Regions from separate parts of the Paenibacillus sp. FSL W7-1287 genome, predicted to be linked through region 2. Evidence: a T-box and tRNA genes for the amino acid it is inferred to sense, from the RefSeq annotation. Region 2 holds a T-box; the other holds one or more tRNA genes.
What was found. The T-box of region 2 lies ahead of NSQ99_RS10900 (glutamine--tRNA ligase/YqeY domain fusion protein). A T-box ahead of a tRNA ligase gene usually reads a tRNA of that ligase, here a tRNA-Gln.
Positions count from the first base shown of each region.

Region 1: it encodes a tRNA-Gln, which carries the amino acid that the T-box ahead of NSQ99_RS10900 (glutamine--tRNA ligase/YqeY domain fusion protein) is inferred to sense. The anticodon was not compared.

Region 1 is NZ_JBBORD010000001.1:116,016-127,268, forward strand. It holds gene NSQ99_RS00500 (beta-ketoacyl-[acyl-carrier-protein] synthase family protein) at 1-1,123, opposite strand, end outside; gene NSQ99_RS00505 (hypothetical protein) at 1,120-1,572, opposite strand; gene acpS (holo-ACP synthase) at 1,583-1,957, opposite strand; gene NSQ99_RS00515 (acyl carrier protein) at 1,977-2,384, opposite strand; gene NSQ99_RS00520 (SDR family NAD(P)-dependent oxidoreductase) at 2,405-3,169, opposite strand; gene fabD (ACP S-malonyltransferase) at 3,420-4,367, opposite strand; gene NSQ99_RS00530 (hypothetical protein) at 4,616-5,200, shown strand; gene NSQ99_RS00535 (TetR/AcrR family transcriptional regulator) at 5,306-5,902, shown strand; gene NSQ99_RS00540 (SDR family NAD(P)-dependent oxidoreductase) at 5,917-6,687, shown strand; gene NSQ99_RS00545 (FAD-dependent oxidoreductase) at 6,716-7,963, shown strand; gene NSQ99_RS00550 (LuxR C-terminal-related transcriptional regulator) at 7,985-8,641, shown strand; tRNA gene NSQ99_RS00555 (tRNA-Leu) at 8,774-8,856, opposite strand; tRNA gene NSQ99_RS00560 (tRNA-Leu) at 8,900-8,982, opposite strand; tRNA gene NSQ99_RS00565 (tRNA-Leu) at 9,022-9,104, opposite strand; gene NSQ99_RS00570 (heme oxygenase) at 9,284-9,604, opposite strand; tRNA gene NSQ99_RS00575 (tRNA-Leu) at 9,846-9,928, opposite strand; tRNA gene NSQ99_RS00580 (tRNA-Lys) at 9,943-10,018, opposite strand; tRNA gene NSQ99_RS00585 (tRNA-Gln) at 10,032-10,106, opposite strand; tRNA gene NSQ99_RS00590 (tRNA-Val) at 10,113-10,188, opposite strand; tRNA gene NSQ99_RS00595 (tRNA-Glu) at 10,193-10,267, opposite strand; tRNA gene NSQ99_RS00600 (tRNA-Thr) at 10,305-10,380, opposite strand; tRNA gene NSQ99_RS00605 (tRNA-Asn) at 10,383-10,458, opposite strand; rRNA gene NSQ99_RS00610 (23S ribosomal RNA) at 10,620-11,253, opposite strand, start outside.
Region 2 is NZ_JBBORD010000001.1:2,377,223-2,388,475, forward strand. It holds partial or broken gene opp1B (nickel/cobalt ABC transporter permease) at 1-305, shown strand, start outside; gene cntC (staphylopine uptake ABC transporter permease subunit CntC) at 302-1,195, shown strand; gene cntD (staphylopine uptake ABC transporter ATP-binding protein CntD) at 1,197-2,018, shown strand; gene NSQ99_RS10870 (ABC transporter ATP-binding protein) at 2,005-2,757, shown strand; gene cntE (staphylopine family metallophore export MFS transporter CntE) at 2,783-3,982, shown strand; gene NSQ99_RS10880 (GTP-binding protein) at 4,202-5,422, shown strand; gene NSQ99_RS10885 (ATP-binding cassette domain-containing protein) at 5,569-6,057, shown strand; partial or broken gene NSQ99_RS10890 (Gfo/Idh/MocA family protein) at 6,041-6,268, shown strand; gene NSQ99_RS10895 (3'-5' exoribonuclease YhaM family protein) at 6,519-7,475, shown strand; T-box leader at 7,587-7,839, shown strand; gene NSQ99_RS10900 (glutamine--tRNA ligase/YqeY domain fusion protein) at 7,906-9,585, shown strand; gene NSQ99_RS10905 (Gmad2 immunoglobulin-like domain-containing protein) at 10,033-10,989, shown strand.

The DNA.
Region 1 (11,253 bases), 2.3 Mb from region 2:
CGTAATTAATGGTAGGCGGCAACATCCCATCACGCATCGCAAGCACTGCACTAATAAAATTAATACCGCCTGATGCATTCGTCAGATGACCGATCATCGATTTGACGGAGCTTACAGCAACTTCCTCAGCAGCCTCGCCTAATGCAGCTCGAATCGCCATCGTTTCACTATAATCGTTGTACGGTGTGCTCGTGCCGTGAACCGATATGTAATCCACCTCGTTTGGCTCAAGCCCCGCTTCAGCCATCGCTTGGCGCATAACCGTAATACACTCCCCACCATCAGGTGGAGAATCTGTAATCCGATAAGCATTCATCGTGCTCGAAAAACCTACAAGCTCGGCATAAATGTGCGCATTTCTAGCTAAGGCATGCTCTAGCTCCTCCAGCACAATCATCGTTGCGCCTTCGCCGATAACAAAGCCATCTCGTTCCTTGTCGAAAGGGCGGGAAGCATGTGCAGGATCATCGTTACGTGTAGATAAAGCACCTAGCAAGCTGAAGCCAAGCACGTCTATGTAATTAATCATCGAGTCGTATCCACCAGCGACCATAATCGAAGCCTCACCTGCTTGGATAGCACGAAAAGCGGTACCAATTGAATGTGCACTCGATGCGCATGCAGTATTGATCGTATACATCGGTCCAGCAGCACGAAGCCATTGCGCCATTAACGACGCTCCCGTAACACTGCTTCGCTTCAAAATATCGAGCGGACCGAAGAAGCCCTCTGCTGTCTCTTCATCATCCTTAAAGTAACGAATGAACGTTTCTTGAAACTGCTTTAGATCTGGGTAAATTAACCCGCAGCCCATAGCAATCCCGATATCCGGATTCGGTGCATCGCCCGCTGAAAGCTTCGCATCTTGGATAGCCTCCAAAAAAGCATTAAGCCCAAAGCCAGAGGATCGAGAAAGAAGCTTAGTCAGCTTTACCGGTAGTGTTGGGTGCAGTTCAAAATCTTTAACCTCAGCAGCAATTCGCGTATCCATACTTGAAGCATCAAACAATGTAATCGTGTCCGTTCCCGACTTTCCAGCTAGCATATTACGCCATGTCTGTTCTGTATTGAGACCTAGTGGTGTTACGCAGCCTAATCCAGTAACAACAACTCTTTTCTTCATTGCCCCTCCCCCGATGACAGCTCATGAAACGTACGCTTTGTACGCTCTACATCCTCCAGCTCAGCAGTCGAAACTAGAGAACACATCATATAGTTCATCTTCATTACCACTTCATCATTTACAGCACCATGCCCAGAAAAAACCGCCGCATTTTCATGCAGCGAATCTACATGCCCGTATAGCACAAGCTCATCTCCAGGGATGACACGCTTATGGAAGGTGATCGATTCTGCTGACAGAAGCACGGCTCGCTGCTTAAAATTTGTCGTCAGCATAATAAGCCAAGCACCTGCCTGACATAGTGCCTCCACCATTAAAGGCTCCGGAAAATAATGCTCACCCGTAATCGCATCCTTCATGTAGCAATCCTGGTAATTCAACAATTTACTTGCTGTAATCGATTCACCTGCATTCCAATCCTTTATCCGGTCAACCATATAAAATCTCATAACGAACACCTCACTTTCGTTCTTGATCAAGCAGCAGTACGACTTGAGCGATCGCATATTCATCGGAATGGCTAAGCGATACATCCATCGAAACTACACCCAGCTTGTTGACGAACTGAAGCGCATTGCCTAGCAGCTCTAGGTTGGGCTTACCAGATAAAGCCTCGTTTCTAATCCCGATCTCATTCAGCTCTATCCCTTTGCCCATGCCCGTTCCAATCGCTTTAAGGAAAGCCTCCTTCGCCGCAAACCTAGCCGATAAATACTCAGCCTTCCTTCGTTTCCCTTCCGCATAGGCAAGCTCCCTTAATGTAAAAATACTATCCATTCTTAGCTGATTGGATAGTATTTTTTTCTCCATAATGGCAACGCTTTGCAGGTCCACTCCGGTACGGATATCAAGTTTAGTGAGTAACAGAAGCCATTTCTCCTTTTCTGATCTCAACAAGGCTAACCAGATTGTCTACCGTGAACAGCGTAAGCACTCGTTCCGCTTCAAACTTGCGCAAGCTGTCTACATCAATTTGAGGCAAGCTTTTTTTAAGCTGTGCTAAGCCAACATCAGAGAGATAGCCTTCCTCTGTCCCGAACTCCTCGTCTGGAATTCCACCTGTAATCATTAGCGTAATGTCGTTGATCGTTACCTTGAAGCCTAGCTTACGCTCAATACGGAAGAGTACATCGAGCAGATCTAGCGATTCAGCACCCAAATCCCCAAGCAACGTTGCTTCACCTACTACTTCATCCTCGTCTACACCAATTGCATCAACTAATGCTTGCTGAACAACCTCAAAAATTTCATTGCGTTCCATGTTCATTCCTCCAATTGTTTTTATAATGGTCTACCAATTCCAACGGTGCATAGTGCACCGCCATCCACAGCAAGTGTACTTCCCGTGATGTGACTTGCATCATCCGATGCTAAAAACAGCACGGCTTGTGCTACCTCCTCGGGCTTACCAAACCGCTTTTGCGGTATTTGAGGGAGATAGCGCTTTTCTTCCTTCAGCAAGCCTTCCACCATTTCGGTCTCAGAGAAGCCTGGCAATACAGCGCATACTCTAATATTGAAGCGCGCGAGCTCAACAGCGGCAGTACGAGTAAATGCGTTAATTGCAGCCTTCGAGCATGCGTAATTCGATTGTCCGACCCAGCCGCCTTCACTCATTGCAGAGGATACATTGACGATAACCCCGCTTCGCTGAAGCATCATTGGCTCCAGTGCAGCCTTCGAGCAATTGAACACTCCACCAAAATTAACATTCATCACCTTCTGCCAATCTTCAGGCTCCATCTGGAATACTAATCGATCATAAGCGATTCCTGCGTTGTTAACGACGATGTCGAGCTTTCCATATGTATCTAAAATAAACGTCATCATTTCCTTTACCTGCTGCATGTCACTTACATCAGCTCTATAGATGGATGCGGTACCTCCTTGTGCCTTAATGAGCTTACAAACTTCCTCCGCTTGAGCTTGGTTGCGGTTATAGTTAATGACTACCGTTGCACCTCGACTTGCAGCTGCTATACTTATTGCTCGACCAATCCCGCGAGACCCACCCGTAACAAGCATCACTTTATCTGTCAAATTCACTTCCCTACACCTCCCTTCGAATAGAGCGTCACGCGCGTGTGATGTTCATCGTCATGCGCAGTGCTATGTTCAGCGTCATGCACCAGTATGATGTGCAGCGCTAATGTGTCTCATTGTTGCCCATCCATGTCGTCAGCTATGTATGTTGACTGTACAATGCGCTAGCTATCATTCGTTCTGTACGTTGACCTATGTGGGCTACATAATATGTAAGTTACGCGTACTACCTTTTCCACTTCTGCCAGCCAGTCTATGTCGATATTGCCTTCGTCTTATTAAGCCACGACTCAAGCTTTTTGTAGCTATCGATATTGACAGCCTGAATGGAGTGATCTAGGTGCTTAACAAGTCCACTTAATACGCGTCCTGGTCCAACTTCTACAAACTGGACATCGTCCATTGCTTCTACTACTTTAGCGACAACCTGCTGCCACTTTACTGGCGCAGTCGCTTGAGCTACCAGAAGCTCCGCTACTCTATCTCCATCTGTCTCGAATGCTTCGCTTACGCTGCTAATTAATGGTACTTGCAGTGGCTGTATAGATATCTGTTCAATTTTACTTCTCAATGCTGGAACGATGCCTTCGATAAGTGGACTGTGAAATGCTCCACTAACCGGTAGCTTTACAACTCGCTCCGCACCTTCCGCTTCAGATGCACGCATCGCTTCATGTACCAGTTCATCCTCACCTGAAATCACTAGCTGTGAAGGACCATTATAGTTCGCAATCATAATTACTCCGCGCTCACGCAGCGATGCACAGATAGCTTCCAGCTTTTCAGCATCTAGCCCCATAATGGCTGCCATACTCCCAGCATGCATTTTCTGAGCATGCTGCATAAGCCGTCCTCGTTCAGCTACAATTTCAAGACCTTCCAGGAAGCTAAAGCCCTTTGCCGCAGCAACTGCGGAAAACTCCCCTAAGCTATGACCGATTACCGCTGAGCTGCTTACTTCATGCTCTTCAAGCAAAGCATGCAATGCCATAGACACGGTATAGATAGCTGGTTGTGCATACTGCGTCTGCTTAAGCTGCTGCTCATCACCGGAAAAACAAAGCTCACTTAGCTTGTATCCTAGCAACTCATCTGCAGCTTCGAAATAATTTTGTCGAATAGCAGGAAAATTTTCATAGATCTCTTTCCCCATACCCAGTCTCTGCGATCCCTGCCCCGGAAACATAAAACATATCTGCATAATTGAACGAGCCTCCATATCACAATTCCATAAATTTGTATTTATGGTGCTACATACCTAATGATATACAGTTTTCTCATTCAAGTTAATAGCTTTAAACCTCTAAACATCTAGTAGTCAAACACTATTTTTTCAGTGGAATTCATGCAAAACTACTATTTACCAAATTAGCTACAACTTGTATTGTGGGAATGTCGTATATGAGAAGAAGGACGAGTCACAACATTTGTCAAAAGGAGTTGAAATTTGTGGAGTTAAGCGAAGCATTAAGACAACATTTATTAGAGATATTTTCCCAGCTACCATATGAGCAGTGGGACGAGCGTTTTCAAGAGATATGCCAACATAATTCCGAGCTGCAAAAGTATAATGATCTCCCTAGCTACGATCTACTAATCGAACTCATGGAGTATAGCTTTGGTCAAATCGTTAGTCACATTGACCCGATTGTGTCAGACCCCAAGCTAGATACTGTTTCGAAGCTGCAATTATTGACAAAGGCATTTATAAAATTTGCGATTAGTGATCCATACGCTTATCGTATTGCATTTCTAGTTAGGCCAGCAGGCAACACCCATGAGCATATTCCAGTTGAATCCGCTATTCGTTTCCGTGTGCTCATAAGAAAGGTTTTTCGATCATTATCACAGCGACATTCCCGTACTGAGCCCTTAGAATTACAGGTACAAGGCTTAATGTGCGTGCTTAATGGCATTGTTGTATCGTCTTTGTTCCTGCAGCGTATGGATCTCATCGAAGTAGAAAGCTTAAGCAGCTATGTCACTTCTCATTATTTACGCGGAATTTTGCAAGAGAATTTTCCTCAAAGTTAAAGTGTTGACAAATATTGGTGTTATTGCTATAGTGATCTCGGAAACTAAAAATTAAATTTCAGTTTCCATTGATCCTACCAGCAGTACATTTAAGGAGCGAACATATTGGACGAAATCAATCAAGAAGCTATGCAACTTAAAGATAAAATTATGAAAAAGTATTTTCAGCTTGGTATGGAGCAAGGATTCAGTAAAGTATTACTCGATCAAGTCGCCTCAGAGCTCTCGATCAGTAAAAAAACGATTTACAAATTTTTCACAAGTAAAGAAGAAATTATATCTGCTTGTATCGATGACGTCTTTACTACGATTGATGCTGAGGTGCTTCCGATCATGACGGATCAATCCATTGGCATTATTGAAAAAATCACTCGTTTACCAGAGATCGTAGCGAAGCATCTTATGTTCTTTACTCGTCAGCAGGTTGTAGAGATTCAACGGACATTTCCTCATCTGTGGAGCAAAGTATTAGAGCAGCGGAAGCTAAGAATTGAACGCTATGAAGCGTTGTTTCGAGCAGCCAAAGAAAGAGGGTTCATTATTGACGTAGAGCCTAAGCTACTCGTTCACTTCTTTCTAGTAACGATTGAAGCCTTTACGAAGGAAAGCTTTATGGATGAGCACAATATTTCGTATGCAGAGTCTCTTCAGATGGTAAGTAAAATTTTGTTAGAAGGAATATTGAGTAAATCGAGTAATTGAAAGGAGACCAGTTTATGAAAAACAAAAATGTTCTCATTGTTGGGGCTTCAAGCGGTATCGGGCGGGCTGTATCGTTACAGTTCGCGAGGGAAGGTGCGAATGTCATCATCTCCTCCCGATCATCAAGTGCGCTTGAATCCTTAAGGAGGCAAATCGAAGTAAGTGGAGGATCATGCTATGTGCATCCTTGTGACATATGCTCAGAGGAAGCGGTTCAGCAGTTAATTGCGGAGACTACTGAGCGATTTGGTCATATTGATATCGCTATTTTAGGTTCTGCGGTGCAGTATATCGATCGTGTGGATCAGCTTGATCTTAGTGAGGTTGATGCAATGTTCCAGACCAACGTCGTAGGCATTATTCGTTGCTCTCGCTATTTGCTACCTCATATGCTTAAACGAAAATCGGGGCAGATCGTGCTAATCTCATCAATTATGGCCGAGGCCGCATTCCCACAAATGGTTCCTTATGGTGCGACGAAAGCAGCGATATCTAACTTTGCTCGAGGTTTGCAAAGAGAGGTTGCCCCTCAGGGTGTAGTTGTCACGCTCGTTTCACCAGGTCATATGAATACCAATCTAAGCTCACATCTTCAGGATCGGCTTCCGCACTGGTATGGTAAATCAGGCTCCCTGGACATTAACAAGGTAGCAGAAGAAATGGTAGTAGCGATAAAAAATAAACGTACAGAGGTTGTCATTGGCCGTCAAAATAAAATGCTTGGGCAAATGATTAAGTTTTTACCTCCTGTAGCGAACAATATCATCCGAAAGATAACTACCTAAGCTTTATTATTCGGAAGGAGTAGATTATATGGATTTGGAAACAGATATTATTATCGTCGGTGGTGCTGTTGCAGGCGCTGCACTAGCATGTGCATTAGCTAAATATAATTTCAAGGTTCTTGTCGTTGACCGCCGTAAGGATCCTGGCAGTATGAATCGCGGAGATGGACTGCAGCCAAGAACGCTAGAGATTCTTGAGCAGTGGGGTGTGCTACAGCAATTTCAACAAATCCCTCATATCAAATCCTATGGCATCGAGCTTCATCACGGGGTGTTCAAGGAGCTTATGAAAATTGACCTCAAGCCACTGTCTTCAAGTAAATATAATTACATTATGAACATTCCCCATCGTGAGATTGAGCAAGGCCTGCTTGATTGGGCAAACAGCTACGAGCATATTCAGATTATGCGAGGAAGCTCTGTAGAGCGTATGCTCTACAATGATCAAGGCAACGTATCCGGTGTGGTTATTAAGACGGGCAAGGAGCTAACCACCTGCCATGCTAAAATTGTCGTCGCAGCAGATGGAGGGCAATCGCTACTTCGTAAGGAGCTTAGCATTAAGGCAGATCGAATGGTGTATAATCATGAGCTTGTCGTGCTTCATATGCCTCGACCTGCTTCGTTTCAGGGTGACCTAAGAACACAGGTTCATCTGCATCGAGACGGTGCTGTTGTATTAATCCCATTACCCGATCAGCAAATGAGAATTACAGTCGTTGTCCCATCTGGAAAGGCTTCAGAGTGGCGAAAATACAGTGATAACGAGCTACTGCAGCAATTAGCAAGACGTGTGCCTATGTTAAAAGAAATTAGCATCTTCCATCGCGAGGGTGAGCACGTCTACAAAATGGTACGCATGCACGCTGATCAATACTATGCGAAGCAAGCTGCCCTGATCGGTGATGCAGCTCATCTCACTCATGCATCTTCCGGACAAGGGATGAATATGGCCATTCAAGACGCGGACGTCTTAAGTAAACTGCTTGCCAAAAGCTTGCACGGTCAGCTGGCCATTGACGAGGCTCTTGCATTGTACGAGCAAGTCCGCAAGCCTATAAACGAGGATATCCTCTCAAGATCAAACTTCATGTCTTCAGTCGTGTTTACTCCCAACAAACTTCTTCATGCCGGAAAAATGTTTGGCATGTTCTCAACGAGATTCCTACCTGGTCTACGACACAAAATTAGCAGTAAAATCGCACTTGGCATTGCAGGTGTAAATCAAGAAGAAACCATTCGGTTGCAATTATCTTCAGTTATAGAGCATATGTGATAGGATTGGAGAGAGACCATAATGGATAATGTTAGAATCAACATTCTAATTGGAGTTCCGAAAAACTTTCTGTGGAAAATTGGCATTGAAAAGGCTATTAGCAGTATGCCTAGCTATTCAATTATCGGTGAATATGCAAGTGGTGAGGAGATCATTACAGCATGTAAGGAATCAACCATTAGATTGCTCATACTCGATCAGCAGCTTAACGATATGACAGCTGTCGAGCTGCATGAACGTTTGATCTCCAAGAAAATAAACATTCCGATTTTATTAATTGGAGACAATAAAACCATCGACACCGAAATTAGTGAGCTGTTCCAAATCGGAATCAAAGGTTATATTCTTAATAATTGCACTGAGGAGCAGCTTATGGATGCAATAACCCATGTGAGCAGAAATAAGGAATGGTGCTCACCAACCTGTAACCCTAGGCTTTTTATCTCAAAAAGCCTATCCAATAGATTCGATCATACCCGAAAAAAGATAACGCATCGAGAGCATGAAATATTAAATCTCATGATGAAGGGTCACAATAACAGTGAAATTTCTGATTTACTATGTCTAAGCATCAATACGGTGCAAAATCATATCTGTAATATCTACTCTAAATTCGGTGTTAGAGAGCGATTAAAAGCCATTAATTATGCGCTAAAGGAAGGATTAATTGAGATTTAGTGCAGCACGACGATTAAAACTTCACTCCCCCATCGACGCCTTAGCTCGGATCAAGTATTCATAGCTCGTTACGATATCCCTTCCACACAACAAAAAAACCACCAGATCAACTGGTGGTGTCCAATTCGTATATGGTGCGCGTGGAGGGACTTGAACCCCCACGGTCGCCCGCTAGATCCTAAGTCTAGTGCGTCTGCCAATTCCGCCACACGCGCACATTGTGTATACTCATATGAACTTGTCCTTTAAGGAGTTAAATGGTGCGCGTGGAGGGACTTGAACCCCCACGGTCGCCCGCTAGATCCTAAGTCTAGTGCGTCTGCCAATTCCGCCACACGCGCACATTGTATACTCATATGAACTTGTCCTTTAAGGGTTAATGGTGCGCGTGGAGGGACTTGAACCCCCACGGTCGCCCGCTAGATCCTAAGTCTAGTGCGTCTGCCAATTCCGCCACACGCGCACACCCAAAAATTGAGTACCTTTATAGAATACAGGATTGAAAAAGAAAAGTCAACTATTTTCCACTGTAAAATTTCTACACTAACATGCTTAATAATGTGCAATATGTTCAAGCCTTCTGCTGCATGAAGCATGTAGCAGAAGGCTTGATCTATTGCTATGATATGCCATCTTTGATTGCTATTCAGGCAAACTTGTCGTTGCAGCTACCTTAGCTGTAATAATCTCGCTGCCCAAAATTGGACTTTCACCGGAAGGGGGACCTTGGTTAGCATGTGCCTGATGGAACATATCACTATTTCTCCATGCTTCGAAGCTTTCATAAGTATCCCGGTACATATTCACATCCATAATGTCATGATCCTCATGATTAACGATCAGTACCTCTACTTTGTGAAAGCCTTCTAGCTTGTGCATAGGACTTGGTGCTGTAAAGCGAGGTGCCATTTTCTCAGCAAACCCCTTTTTGGTTTTGATACGATTGGTAACGACGATCATCATCTTCACTCCTTCTTTTATAATACTCCGATTAATTACGTAAGGAGCTTAATTAGCCCCTGTTAGCCCTATTAAGCAGTGTTGTTTAACGTGAAATTGTATGTACACTCTACACTCCTGGTAACAACTATTATAGTATAAGCTAATTTCATCTTATTAATCAAAATTAGCAGGTGCTCTAATAAATAAAAACATAGAAATACAAAAAAACCACCAGATTAACTGGTGGTGTCCAATTCGTATATGGTGCGCGTGGAGGGACTTGAACCCCCACGGTCGCCCGCTAGATCCTAAGTCTAGTGCGTCTGCCAATTCCGCCACACGCGCACATTGTATAAAACTGGTGAGCCATGAAGGACTCGAACCTTCGACACCCTGATTAAAAGTCAGGTGCTCTACCAACTGAGCTAATGGCTCTCATAAGAGAAAATGGCTGGGGATCAAGGATTCGAACCTTGGAATGACGGAGTCAAAGTCCGTTGCCTTACCGCTTGGCTAATCCCCATTATAATGGTGGAGGATGACGGGATCGAACCGCCGACCCTCTGCTTGTAAGGCAGATGCTCTCCCAGCTGAGCTAATCCTCCAATTTGGTGACCCGTAGGGGATTCGAACCCCTGTTACCTCCGTGAAAGGGAGGTGTCTTAACCCCTTGACCAACGGGCCATATTCATTTGTACGTCTTGTCCAACCATGTTGTAAATGGAGCTCTCAACCGGGATCGAACCGGTGACCTCATCCTTACCATGGATGCACTCTACCGACTGAGCTATGAGAGCAATGGCTCCCCGAACAGGACTCGAACCTGTGACAACTCGATTAACAGTCGAGTGCTCTACCAACTGAGCTATCAGGGAACGATACAGTCGCTCACATTGTTCGCTATAAGCAAACAATATTGAAGGTTGTACCTTCAAAACTGGATATGAAAGTTGTGAATCTCCAAAGTAATCAAGCAGAAGCATATGCTTCCGATGTGACTTGTGAACCTTCGCTTGCGCTCCGTATTCAAAGTCTGTAGGATAAGCCCTCGACCGATTAGTACTGGTCAGCTCCATGCATTGCTGCACTTCCACCCCCAGCCTATCAACCTCGTCGTCTTCAAGGGGTCTTACTAATTGGGAAATCTCATCTTGAGGGGGGCTTCACGCTTAGATGCTTTCAGCGCTTATCCCTTCCGTACTTGGCTACCCAGCTATGCTTCTGGCGAAACAACTGGTACACCAGCGGTACGTCCATCCCGGTCCTCTCGTACTAAGGACAGCTCCTCTCAAATTTCCTACGCCCGCGACAGATAGGGACCGAACTGTCTCACGACGTTCTGAACCCAGCTCGCGTACCGCTTTAATGGGCGAACAGCCCAACCCTTGGGACCTACTTCAGCCCCAGGATGCGATGAGCCGACATCGAGGTGCCAAACCTCCCCGTCGATGTGGACTCTTGGGGGAGATAAGCCTGTTATCCCCAGGGTAGCTTTTATCCGTTGAGCGATGGCCCTTCCATGCGGTACCACCGGATCACTAAGCCCGACTTTCGTCCCTGCTCGACTTGTAGGTCTCGCAGTCAAGCTCCCTTATGCCTTTACACTCTTCGAATGATTTCCAACCATTCTGAGGGAACCTTTGGGCGCCTCCGTTACTTTTTAGGAGGCG
Region 2 (11,253 bases):
ATTCGGTAGAGCATGCGGGTTGCCTGAAGGTCGAATTACGAAACGTCTGTTGAGAAATTCCTTACAGGTAGCCGTCTCGGTATTCTGTATGGCTATCCCAATCATTCTAGGGCACAGTCGTTATCGAGAATATATTTGCTTGGCCTGGACTCGGCATGCTTAGCGTCAAATCGATTCTAAGCAGAGACTTTCCTATTATACAAGCCTACGTGCTGGTATTGGCGGCTACTTTCGTTGTGGTCAATACGTTCTCCGATATTATCAATGCAATTATAAATCCTAAATTAAGGGGAAATGACCTATGAAACGGGTAGGTATTCTTTTTCAAGATAGGCTCGCTTTGCTGTCCTTCTTCATTATTACAAGCACGTTGCTGGCTGGGATATTCGCGCATTGGATTGCTCCAAATGATCCGGAAGAGGTTCATATGGAGTTGAGATTTGCCTCTGCCTCTTGGGAATACCTGCTTGGCAACGATCATTTGGGCCGCTGTGTTCTATCCCGGTTAATCTATGGAATTCGTCCCAGTGTCTTATGGGTACTAGCCACACTTACCATCTCAGTAGGGATAGGCACAGTGATCGGGTTTATAGCGGGATATTATAAAGGGAAAATAGATGCCATATTGATGAGGATTTGCGATATTATGCTTTCATTCCCAGGGTATGTAATGACGCTCGCAATTATCGGTATTTTCGGAGTGGGACTCCAAAATATACTTTTAGCCTTCGTACTTATGAAGTGGTCGTGGTTCGCTCGTATCATCCGAACTTCTGTTATGCAATTTTCCAGTGCGGAGTACGTGATGTTCTCTAAAACACTAGGGGTAGGAAGCTTACAAATTATATGGAGGCATATCGTACCAGTGTCGCTTCCAGTCATTGCCGTTACGTCCAGCAGCGCATTCAGCTCCATGATCCTGCAATTGTCAGGCTTTTCGTTTCTTGGTTTAGGCGTTCAAGCTCCTCACGCGGAGTGGGGGATGATGTTGAATGAGGCAAGGGAAGTCATGTTTTCAAGACCGGAATTAATGCTGGCTCCAGGGATAACCACCATCCTATTTGTTTCCGCTGTTAATTTTTTCACCGATGCACTTCAAGTTGCCTTCGATCCTAAATTAAGATCTAAAGGAAAGAAGAAACAATTAAAAGGAATAATCCAAACGGCTAATCTACAAGGAAAAGAGGTGGCCTGATATGAGTATTTTACAAGTATCAAATTTACGAATTTGGGATGATATTTCGGGAAATGTATTAGTCCCGAATAGTTCATTTGAGCTTAATCCGGGAAGTTGTTTGGCAATCGTCGGCGAAAGTGGAAGCGGAAAGTCTCTTACATGCAAAGCTATCATGAAGCTGAACAAAAAAATGATTCGCCAATCTGGGGACATTTTATTTAAAGGAGTTCGTTTAGATCAGTTAACCGAAGAGGAGATGAGGAGAAGAAGGGGAAAGCAGCTATTCTTGATACTTCAAAACGGGATGCGAGCTTTTGACCCCACAAGCGTAATTGGCGTTCACTTGATGGAAACGCTGGTTCACCATTTTGGCTGGAGCCGCAGCGAAACCGTCGAAAAGATGAAACAGGCTATGTTGATGGTAAGACTGAAAGACCCTATTGAGATCATGAACAAGTATCCTCATCAGCTATCAGGAGGAATGCTTCAAAGAATAATGATTAGTTTGGCGCTCGTATTAGAGCCAGATATTATTATTGCGGATGAACCAACCTCGGCGCTAGATACTGTCTCCAAATACGAGGTGATGGAACAGTTCGTCCGATTGCGGGAGAATATGGGGGGAGCCATGATCTTTGTTTCTCATGATCTTGGAATCGTCAGAAAGCTGGCAGATGATGTGCTTGTCATGAGAAAGGGAAATATTGTCGAGCGTGGGGAAACCTCAGTCTTGTTCTCCGCTCCGAAGCATGAGTATACGCGGTTTCTAATTTCTTCGCACACAACACTTAATGAGCATTATAAGATGGTTACGGGAGGTCCTCTCTATGTTAATCGTTGATCGCGTGGATAAGTCTTATAAAAAAGGCGGCTTGTTCTCGCGAGAAAGACAGCAGGTAATAAAAACCGTCAGCTTTCAATACGAACAAGGAGAATGCCTGGGCATCGTTGGAGAGAGCGGATGCGGCAAATCGACGCTGGGAAGATTATTGCTAGGAATTGAGAAGCCTGAGCGTGGTTCGATCTTGTTAAAGGGTAATAGAGTAGGAGGTAAACGCGCTGGCAGAAGAGAGATTAGCGCTGTATTTCAAGATTATACTTCATCAATTAATCCATATTTCACGGTCGAACAGGCTATTATGGAATCGCTAAACTCCCTTAACAGGGATGCAAGCAGCCGACGAGAAAATCATGCTAAAGTTGACCGACTCTTGCAAAATGTAGGCTTGGATCCGCATTGCCGCACCAAGTATCCGCACGAGTTGTCGGGTGGTCAAATCCAGAGAGTGTGTATCGCGAGAGCCGTTGCTACGGAAGCGCCATGCATTTTATTGGATGAAGCAATAAGCTCTTTGGATAGCTCCGTTCAAATGCAAGTACTGGAATTGCTAAAGAAACTGAAGGAAGTCAATAAGTTAGGCTATATTTTTATCACACATGATATTCAGGCGGCCGCTTTTATTTGCGATAGAATTATGTTCATGAGAGACGGTCAGATTGAAGAATTTGTGAGCTCTAATCAATTAACGAACGTTCAATCCCCATATGCAAAGAAGATGCTGCAAATGGTTATTGCCTAACGGATTCAGGGAAGGAGCAGTTGCCTTGAAAGGTGCTTTGTCATGGCCGTTTCTACGATTATATGGTCTAACAATTTTATATTTTTGCGCGAATGCAATTTTAAACGTTCTTATTCCACTAAAAGGCGATTCAATGGGAGCAAGCAACAGCGAAATCGGGATCATTATGGGTGCGTATTTATTTACAACGATGTTTTTCCGACCGTGGGCGGGCCATATTATTCGGCAAAAGGGGCCTGTTCAGGTGCTGCGTGCTATCATTTTGATTAACGGATTGGCGCTTCTCCTCTATACGTTTACGGGTCTGCAGGGTTATTTCATAGCTCGTGTTCTGCAGGGGGCATGTACGGCCTTCTTCTCGATGGCTCTTCAGCTTGGCATAATCGATGCATTGCCCGAAAAGGAGAGATCCCAAGGAGTATCATTGTATTCTCTATTTGCTTCCATTCCAAATGTCATAGGTCCTCTATTGGCGGTCGGAATATGGCAAAACGGGGAAATGACTTATTTCACGTGGACCATTGTAGCCATTGTCATCCTAACAGGAGTTGCAGGTTTCAGTATACAAATTAGCGATTCTCGGGAATCTGACCCCAAATCGGAGGGAGAGAAAGAAACTTTTTTTCAATCCTTCAGCAATCTGTACCGTAATCCTTATTTATTCAGATGCAGTATCATCATGCTTATCGTATCCATCGTATTTGGAGCAGTTACCACCTTCATTCCTTTATATGCGTCTACGATTAACTTCAGCGCGGCTGCCTTCCTTACGATACAGGCGAGTACCCTTGTCGCAGCTCGATTCTTATTAAGAAAAAAAATTCCTTCCGAAGGTAAGTGGCACTCTGGTTTTGTTATGACTATTTTACTCCTTGCAGCCGCTTCGTCGCTTGGTGTATGCATAAGCGGCTTTGTCCGTGGCGGAGCAATCCTGTTTTATTCCAGCGCAGGATTAATGGGGATCTCTCAAGCACTGCTCTATCCCACGTTAACAACCTATTTGTCCTTCGTACTTCCTAAGACAAGCCGTAATGTGCTTTTAGGCTTATTTATCGCGATGGCAGATTTGGGAGTTTCTCTTGGCAGCGCGGCAATGGGTCCGTTGGCGGACCTGACCTCGTATTCCGTTATGTATTTGATTTGTGCAATTCTCAGTGCACTTGTGATAGTTTGCTCCTATGACCGACAAGGCAAATTATCGGGTGCGGCAGCTTTGGATAACTAACGAGTATTTTAAGCGTTATTGTAGTTGCAAACATTCAACTTTAATATGAGCCAGAACCTATTAAGTTACTTATTGATCACTTGTTAATTAAACCATTAGGTCGATCTACGGTATAAATTCATTGACTTTTTTAATCGTAATTATTACTATTAATAATGGTAATCATTACGATTTGCCCATAACATGAGTAAATGAATAAAAAATAAGAGGTGTGTACTAATGAATATTGATAAAAAGCTGCCTGTAACTGTTCTAAGTGGATATTTGGGAGCAGGAAAAACAACAATTCTTAACCATATTCTGAATAACAGGGAAGGCATGAGAGTCGCAGTCATTGTAAATGATCTGAGCGAGGTCAATATAGATGCTGATTTGATTCAGGGAGGCGGGGGTCTGTCACGTACCGATGAGAAGCTGGTCGAAATGTCGAATGGCTGCATTTGCTGCACGCTTCGTGAAGATTTGCTTCGAGAAGTAGAAAGATTGGCCTTAGAACAGCGCTTTGATTATATTTTGATTGAATCAACGGGTGTAGGTGAGCCTGTACCTGTTGCCCAAACCTTCTCCTATATCGATGAGGAGCAGGGAATAGATCTGACCAAGTTTTGCAGGCTTGATTGTATGGTTACCGTTGTGGATGCCTATCGTTTCTGGAGCGATTTTTCCTCCGGCGACACATTGCTTGACCGGAAGCAGGAGGTCGCAGAGGATGATGTCAGGGAGGTGGTTGATCTACTAATTGATCAGATCGAGTTCTGTGATATTCTAATACTGAATAAATGCGATCTAGTTGATGAGAAGGAGCTAGATGAGCTAGAAACCGTTCTTCGAAGCTTGCAGCCGCGTGCCAAATTCATCCGTTCTAATCGTGGGCAGGTAGATCCGGCCGAGATTTTGAATACCGGTTTGTTCGATTTTGTAGAAGCAAGTCAATCAGCAGGCTGGATGCTTGAAATGGCGAAGGAGCATCATACTCCCGAGACCGAGGAGTACGGAATCTCCTCTTTTGTTTATGAGCGAACACGACCTTTCCATCCGGAACGATTAATGAACTGGATGCGTGAATGGCCGGAAGAGATCGTACGTGCCAAAGGGATTGTATGGCTCGCCACACGCAACGATATGGCACAGAGCATTAGCCAGGCTGGACCTTCCATCCAATTCGGACCAGCAGGTAAATGGGCTGCAGCACTACCAGAAGCAGAGCTGAAGGAAGTGCTATTGGAGGATCCGTCTCTAGCTGAGTCCTGGGATGAACGATATGGCGATAGAGTAAATAAGATTGTGTTTATCGGCCTTGCTCTGGATCGCTTGGCGATCTCTCATGAACTAGATCAATGCCTGCTAACTGATAATGAACTAATCGCGAATTGGGCTCAGTTCCATGACGAGTTTCCGAATTACTTGGATGTACAAATGGAGCAGCAGCTTGCTAACTAGATGTAGATTAGGAAAGGAGTTAATTATAAGATTAGTCTTGCACAGCAAGGCTTTTTTTATTTCTACAGATCCTTATGAATTCCTTATAATTACCTTTTATTCTTAACCTATCAAAGAAAGCTATGATGATAATGGAGGTAATTAGAATGTCAGATTATGCCTTAGAAGTTAAGGATCTAACTAAAAAGTTCAACAATCAAATTGCTGTAAATCATGTTTCATTACGTATTCGAAAGAATTCAGTTTATGGATTACTAGGACCAAATGGAGCAGGAAAATCAACACTATTAAAAATGATTACAGGGATAATGAAACCGACCTCAGGAGACATCTATATTGAGGATCATCTGTGGACTGGACAAGATCTAAGGAACATAGGGGCACTAATAGAGCATCCGACCATCTACCCTAATTTAACTGCAAGGGAAAACCTGAATGTGGCTTGTACCAATTATGGTCTTCCTAAAACAAGGATTGAAGAAGTACTTCAAATTATAGGTCTTGAGCATTCGGCTAAGAAGAGAGTAAAGAATTTCTCAATGGGTATGAAGCAGCGCTTAGGACTCGGAATAGCAATTATTCATAACCCGAAGCTGCTCATAGGGATTATGGCTTTGAGAACGCTGGGTGTATGAGAATCCATTTATGCCTGCAAGACTTTACGATGATGAAATTGCTATCGCAAGCTGTCTTGTGAAAATGGCTGATTACGCTTCTGGTGGTCCGTCTTTCTATAGTCTTGCAGAAGCTTCACAAGATCATTATTTAGGGATGTTAATAGAGCGGGCCGTAGCTACAGGAGAAACCATAGAATCTGAGACACAGCCTTGGGCTAACGTGAAGTAAAGCAAATTAGAATATGGATCATACCGAAAGTTTCCATGTGATAGAGCTCAGAAACGATCTAAATAGAAAGTAGGTCAATTTCTTACATATAATAGCCTGCTAAATAATCCAATAATGTCGAAGGCAAGATGTATTATAGATTAGAAGTCGCGTAAATCGCGATCCTCGGATTACCATCTATCTTCGAGAAGGTAATAAACCTTATGATGTAGAATAACTCATAAACCACATTGTAAGGGGCGACACTACATTGAATTTGATTAAAACATTTACCGAGGGTGAAGAAATCATCGGTTTTTATTTGTTAAAAAGAGCAGATATAAAGCAAACCAACTCAACACCTCCGAGAGATTATTTTGATTTTGTTTTTGCTGATACGAGCGGAGAGATTCCAGCTAAGCTCTGGGATGTTTCTCCTGTCGATAAAGAGACATACTTCCCGATGATGCTAGTAAAAGTTCAAGGTTTTGTTCAAATGTATCGTGATAAACCTCAACTTAAAATTAATCGAATTCGGAAGGCTACTGAAGAGGATGGTTACAACCTAACAGACTTTATCAGATCAGCTCCGATTCAAGCAATTGATCTAGTACACATGATTAAGCAAACTGCTGTCAGCATTCAAGATAGCGATGTTAGACGTGTCGTCGAGTACTGTGTCAGCAAGGTAGAAGAAAGGCTTATGCATTATCCAGCTGCTAAGGGGATGCACCACGCTTATTATGCCGGACTAGCCTATCATATTTGCAGAATGCTTGAGCTAGGAGAATTTGTCGTAAAACAGCGTCCTTTCCTTAATGCTGATCTAATCAAAGCGGGTATTATACTGCACGACATAGCTAAACCTGAGGAAATGAACGCAGAACTCGGCATCGTAACGGATTATAGCTTTAAGGGGAAGCTGATCGGGCATATTTCGCTAGCAGCAAACTGGATTATTGAAGCAGCCATTGCTCTCGGGTTGGATACCTCGGATGAAAAAATCGTTATACTCCAGCATCTCGTTCTTTCTCATCACAATCTTGGGGAATGGGGCAGTCCTGTGCAACCACAAATACCTGAGGCAATTGCTCTGCACTATATTGATACGCTAGATGCAAAGCTTCAGGCTGTTGAGGATGCGTTAGATTCGACACCTGATTCCGAAGAATGGACGCAGCCACTAAGAATCATTGAGAACAAACCCATTTACCGAATGAGAAAATAAAGTTTAAAGCTTATGGGGATGTAAAAGTTCTGATCTTTTAAGATCAAAGTGTACTGTAACTTGAATTGTAGTTTACAAAAGAGGGAATGATTTGATAATATTAGAGCAAATTCAAACGCGATGACGAGAAGAGTAAGGGAAAATGTCCTTGCACAGAGAGCTCCGGAAGCTGAAAAGGAGTCAAGAGCTTTTCCAAGAAACAAGCCTCTGAGCAGCATGTCGGAACCGTTACAGGGGATGGCATGACGGGAGCTCCCGTTACAGAGCTAGAGTATAAGCATTGCATGCAATGCCGTACTTGAAGAGGTTAATATGGCGACATATTAATGAAGCTGGGGTGGCACCACGAAATTTCGTCCCCAAGACATTAGGTCTTGGAGGTGAAATTTTTTTTTGTTTTTCCACACCCAGTTCATTAGGAGGAGTTGTCATGGTTAAAGAAAAGGAACACCAAACTGATAATTTTATATTTAGATGGATTAAGGAAGAGCTTGGACAGAATCCTTTTGGCAGGAATATGTGCACGCGCTTTCCACCCGAGCCTAATGGTTACCTTCACATTGGGAGCGCCTATGCCATACACACTAACTATTCGGTGGCTCAAAAATTTAATGGGACATTTCATTTGCGTTTTGATGATACCAATCCTCTTAAAGAGGACCTCGAGTACGTTAACGCGATCATTGAGGACATAAAGTGGCTAGGCTACGATCCGGGTAAACATATTTACTTTGGATCGGATTACTCACACGAAGTCTATAATGCTGCGGTTAAATTGATCAAGAAGGGGAAGGCCTACGTCTGTGATTTATCACCGAACGAAGTGACAGAGTATCGAGGAACTTTAACTGAGCCAGGTAAAAATAGCCCCTATAGAAACCGTTCAGTCGAGGAAAATCTGGAGCTGTTCGAAAAAATGAAAAACGGAGAATTCCCGGCTGCTTCTAAGGTTGTTCGCGCCAAAATTGATATGGCTTCGCCTAATATAAATATGCGAGATCCGATAATTTATCGAATTATCTTCGCTGAGCATTACAGGACAGGAAGTGAATGGTGTATCTATCCGATGTACGATTTTGCTCATCCGATCCAAGACGCAATGGAAGGGATCACCTACTCCTTATGCTCAGTTGAATTTAAAGATCATCGTCCCTTGTACGAATGGGTATTAAGAGAGCTTGACATCCCTGATCCTCCGCGGCAAAGGGAGTTTGGGCGGCTAAATTTAACAGGCGTTGTCACAAGTAAACGATTTTTAAGACAAATGGTTGAAGGTGGTTACGTTGACGGGTGGGATGATCCAAGGCTTCCAACGATACAAGGACTTAGAAGAAGAGGCTTTACACCGGAAAGCATCCGTAGTTTCATCGAGACAATTGGCGGAATTCGAACAGAAAGCATGGTGGACATATCCCTCTTAGATCATTGCCTCAGACAGGAGTTAAAAGAAAAATCGGTTAGCGTAATGGCGGTATTGCGCCCTCTGAAAGTCGTCATTACAAACTATCCTGAAGATGACGTGGAGATGCTAACGATTGATAATAATAGCGAAAACGAGGAACTGGGGAAGAGAGAGGTTCCTTTTTCCAGAACGATCTATATTGAGCGTAATGATTTTTTGGAGCAGCCGCCAAAGGGTTTTCACAGGCTAAGTCCGAATGCAGAGGTTAGGCTGAAGGGAGCTTATTTCATTAAGTGTGAAGAAGTGATCAAGGATCGTGAAACAGGAGAAATCACGGAACTTCACTGCACCTATGACCCGCTTACGAAGAGTGGCACTGGGTTTACAGGACGAAAGGTGAAAGGGACGATTCATTGGGTTTCTGCGGACCAGGCGGTAAAGATAGATGTTAATCTTTATGAAAAAATGCTGCTTGATGAAGAAACTTCGACGGAAGGTGGCAAAGAGTGGACTGAAAAGATAAATCCTAACTCATTGGTTACCATACAGGACGCACTTATTGAGCCTTCCATTAAAGATTTCCCTCCGGAAATGAAATTCCAATTTATCAGACATGGCTACTTTTGCCTGGATCGTAAGTCGAGAACGCATGATCAACTGATGTTTAACCGAATTGTTCCGCTAAAGGATAGTTGGGGCAAAAAATAATGCGCTACGTTGTCACACATAGAAATATATGGTTATAAGCAGGAGATTTCACCATCAGGAGATAGGAGATAGTCGCTCTATGTCATGACGGCAGCCGTTGGCAGGCTGCCGTTTTCAACATACAAGGAATATTACCAACAAAAAGTAATCCTTACACTGACGGAGTTTCAGTAAATTATTCATAGAGAAAGTCGTGCGTGATGATACCGGTATTGAAGATTCGTAATCGCTGCTCTTGATTCATGAATCTTTACTCCCAATACTCATCCCATATTACGCCCAATGATAGGATTGAAATGGTCTACTAATGTAACATTTTTTATCAAGGCTTCGTCAGAAGGATAAGGAGCCATTCCTGTAATGAAGTAATTAGAGCTTCGAGCAAAAAAGGACTTCCGATATAAGAAGAATTACAGGAAAAACAATACTTGATCGTGGGAGTTGATCATGATGACAATTAGGAAAAGAGTTCTCCATCTAACCATGCTTTGTGCAATACTGCTAATAACAGCTTGTGGGGGAGGAGATACGAACAATAAGCAGGGAACAGGTGATAACCCGCCTATTCAGGATGACATTCACTCAGTGAAAGCGATCGACAGGGGAGAAATTATTCAAACCAGTAATGATAGCTTGCTCATTACAACCTTCGTAGACAAGGGAGCCGATTCTTATGTAGATGCTATTTCGTTTCGAATTAATGATCAGACTGAGCTACTGAGTAAGAACGAAGAAGTGGTGACCCTTGACCAACTGACTGTTGGTGCACAGGTGGAAGCATGGCATACTGGAGTAGTAGCGGAATCATATCCTGCTCAAGCTACTGCAGTGAAAATTGTGTTGCTTGATGATGAGAATTCAGTGGATACTACGATTATTCGGGCAGAGGCCATTCGAATTGCACTTAACGCGCAAACAGAGGTGAATGGTCCTTGGGCAGTTAAGCAAGCGACGCTAGATGAAGGCAATGCGTTCTGGCTGGTGGAGATCGTAAATTTTCAATATATGGATCAACCGGTAACTGTACGCATTGATTCTAAATCAGGCGAAATCGTTCCGATTGTTGCAACGGAGAATGATGCATTCCGTTTATATAGCCCTCAAGCACATGAAGAATTAGGTCCTACGTTTACTGTTGAAGGAGAAGCCCGTGTTTTCGAAGCAGCATTCAGTTGGGTGTTGGAGGACGGTCACAACATACTAGCTGAAGGTCATGAAATGACTGATGCGGGTGCACCTGAATGGGGAAGATTTAAGTTTGATGTAAGTTTCGAGCACGCAACTCAGCCAAATATGATGTTAATTCTGTATGTCAGCAGCGCCAAAGACGGCAGCTCGGAGCATCAGCTCATTATCCCGCTAAAGGTTCCGGAGAACTTAATTAAATACTCTGCTGATCAGTAAGACCCGCCAATACCTACCTATAGTTACCTATTGGCACCAACGATACGAATAAGCTCACACAAGAAAAGTCGCCGCTGGCGGCTTTTCTTGTATTTACACTAACCGAATCATTATTCTGGATCGACTTCGTACATGACTAAATTGACACGTCTCATATCCCTAGTCCATCTTCAATCCCTATCGTGTTGGATTCTTAACTACCTAACGCCCATATCTTTTTGTATGTTTTTGTTTACAAATTACAATACATATAATTTCTGGGGT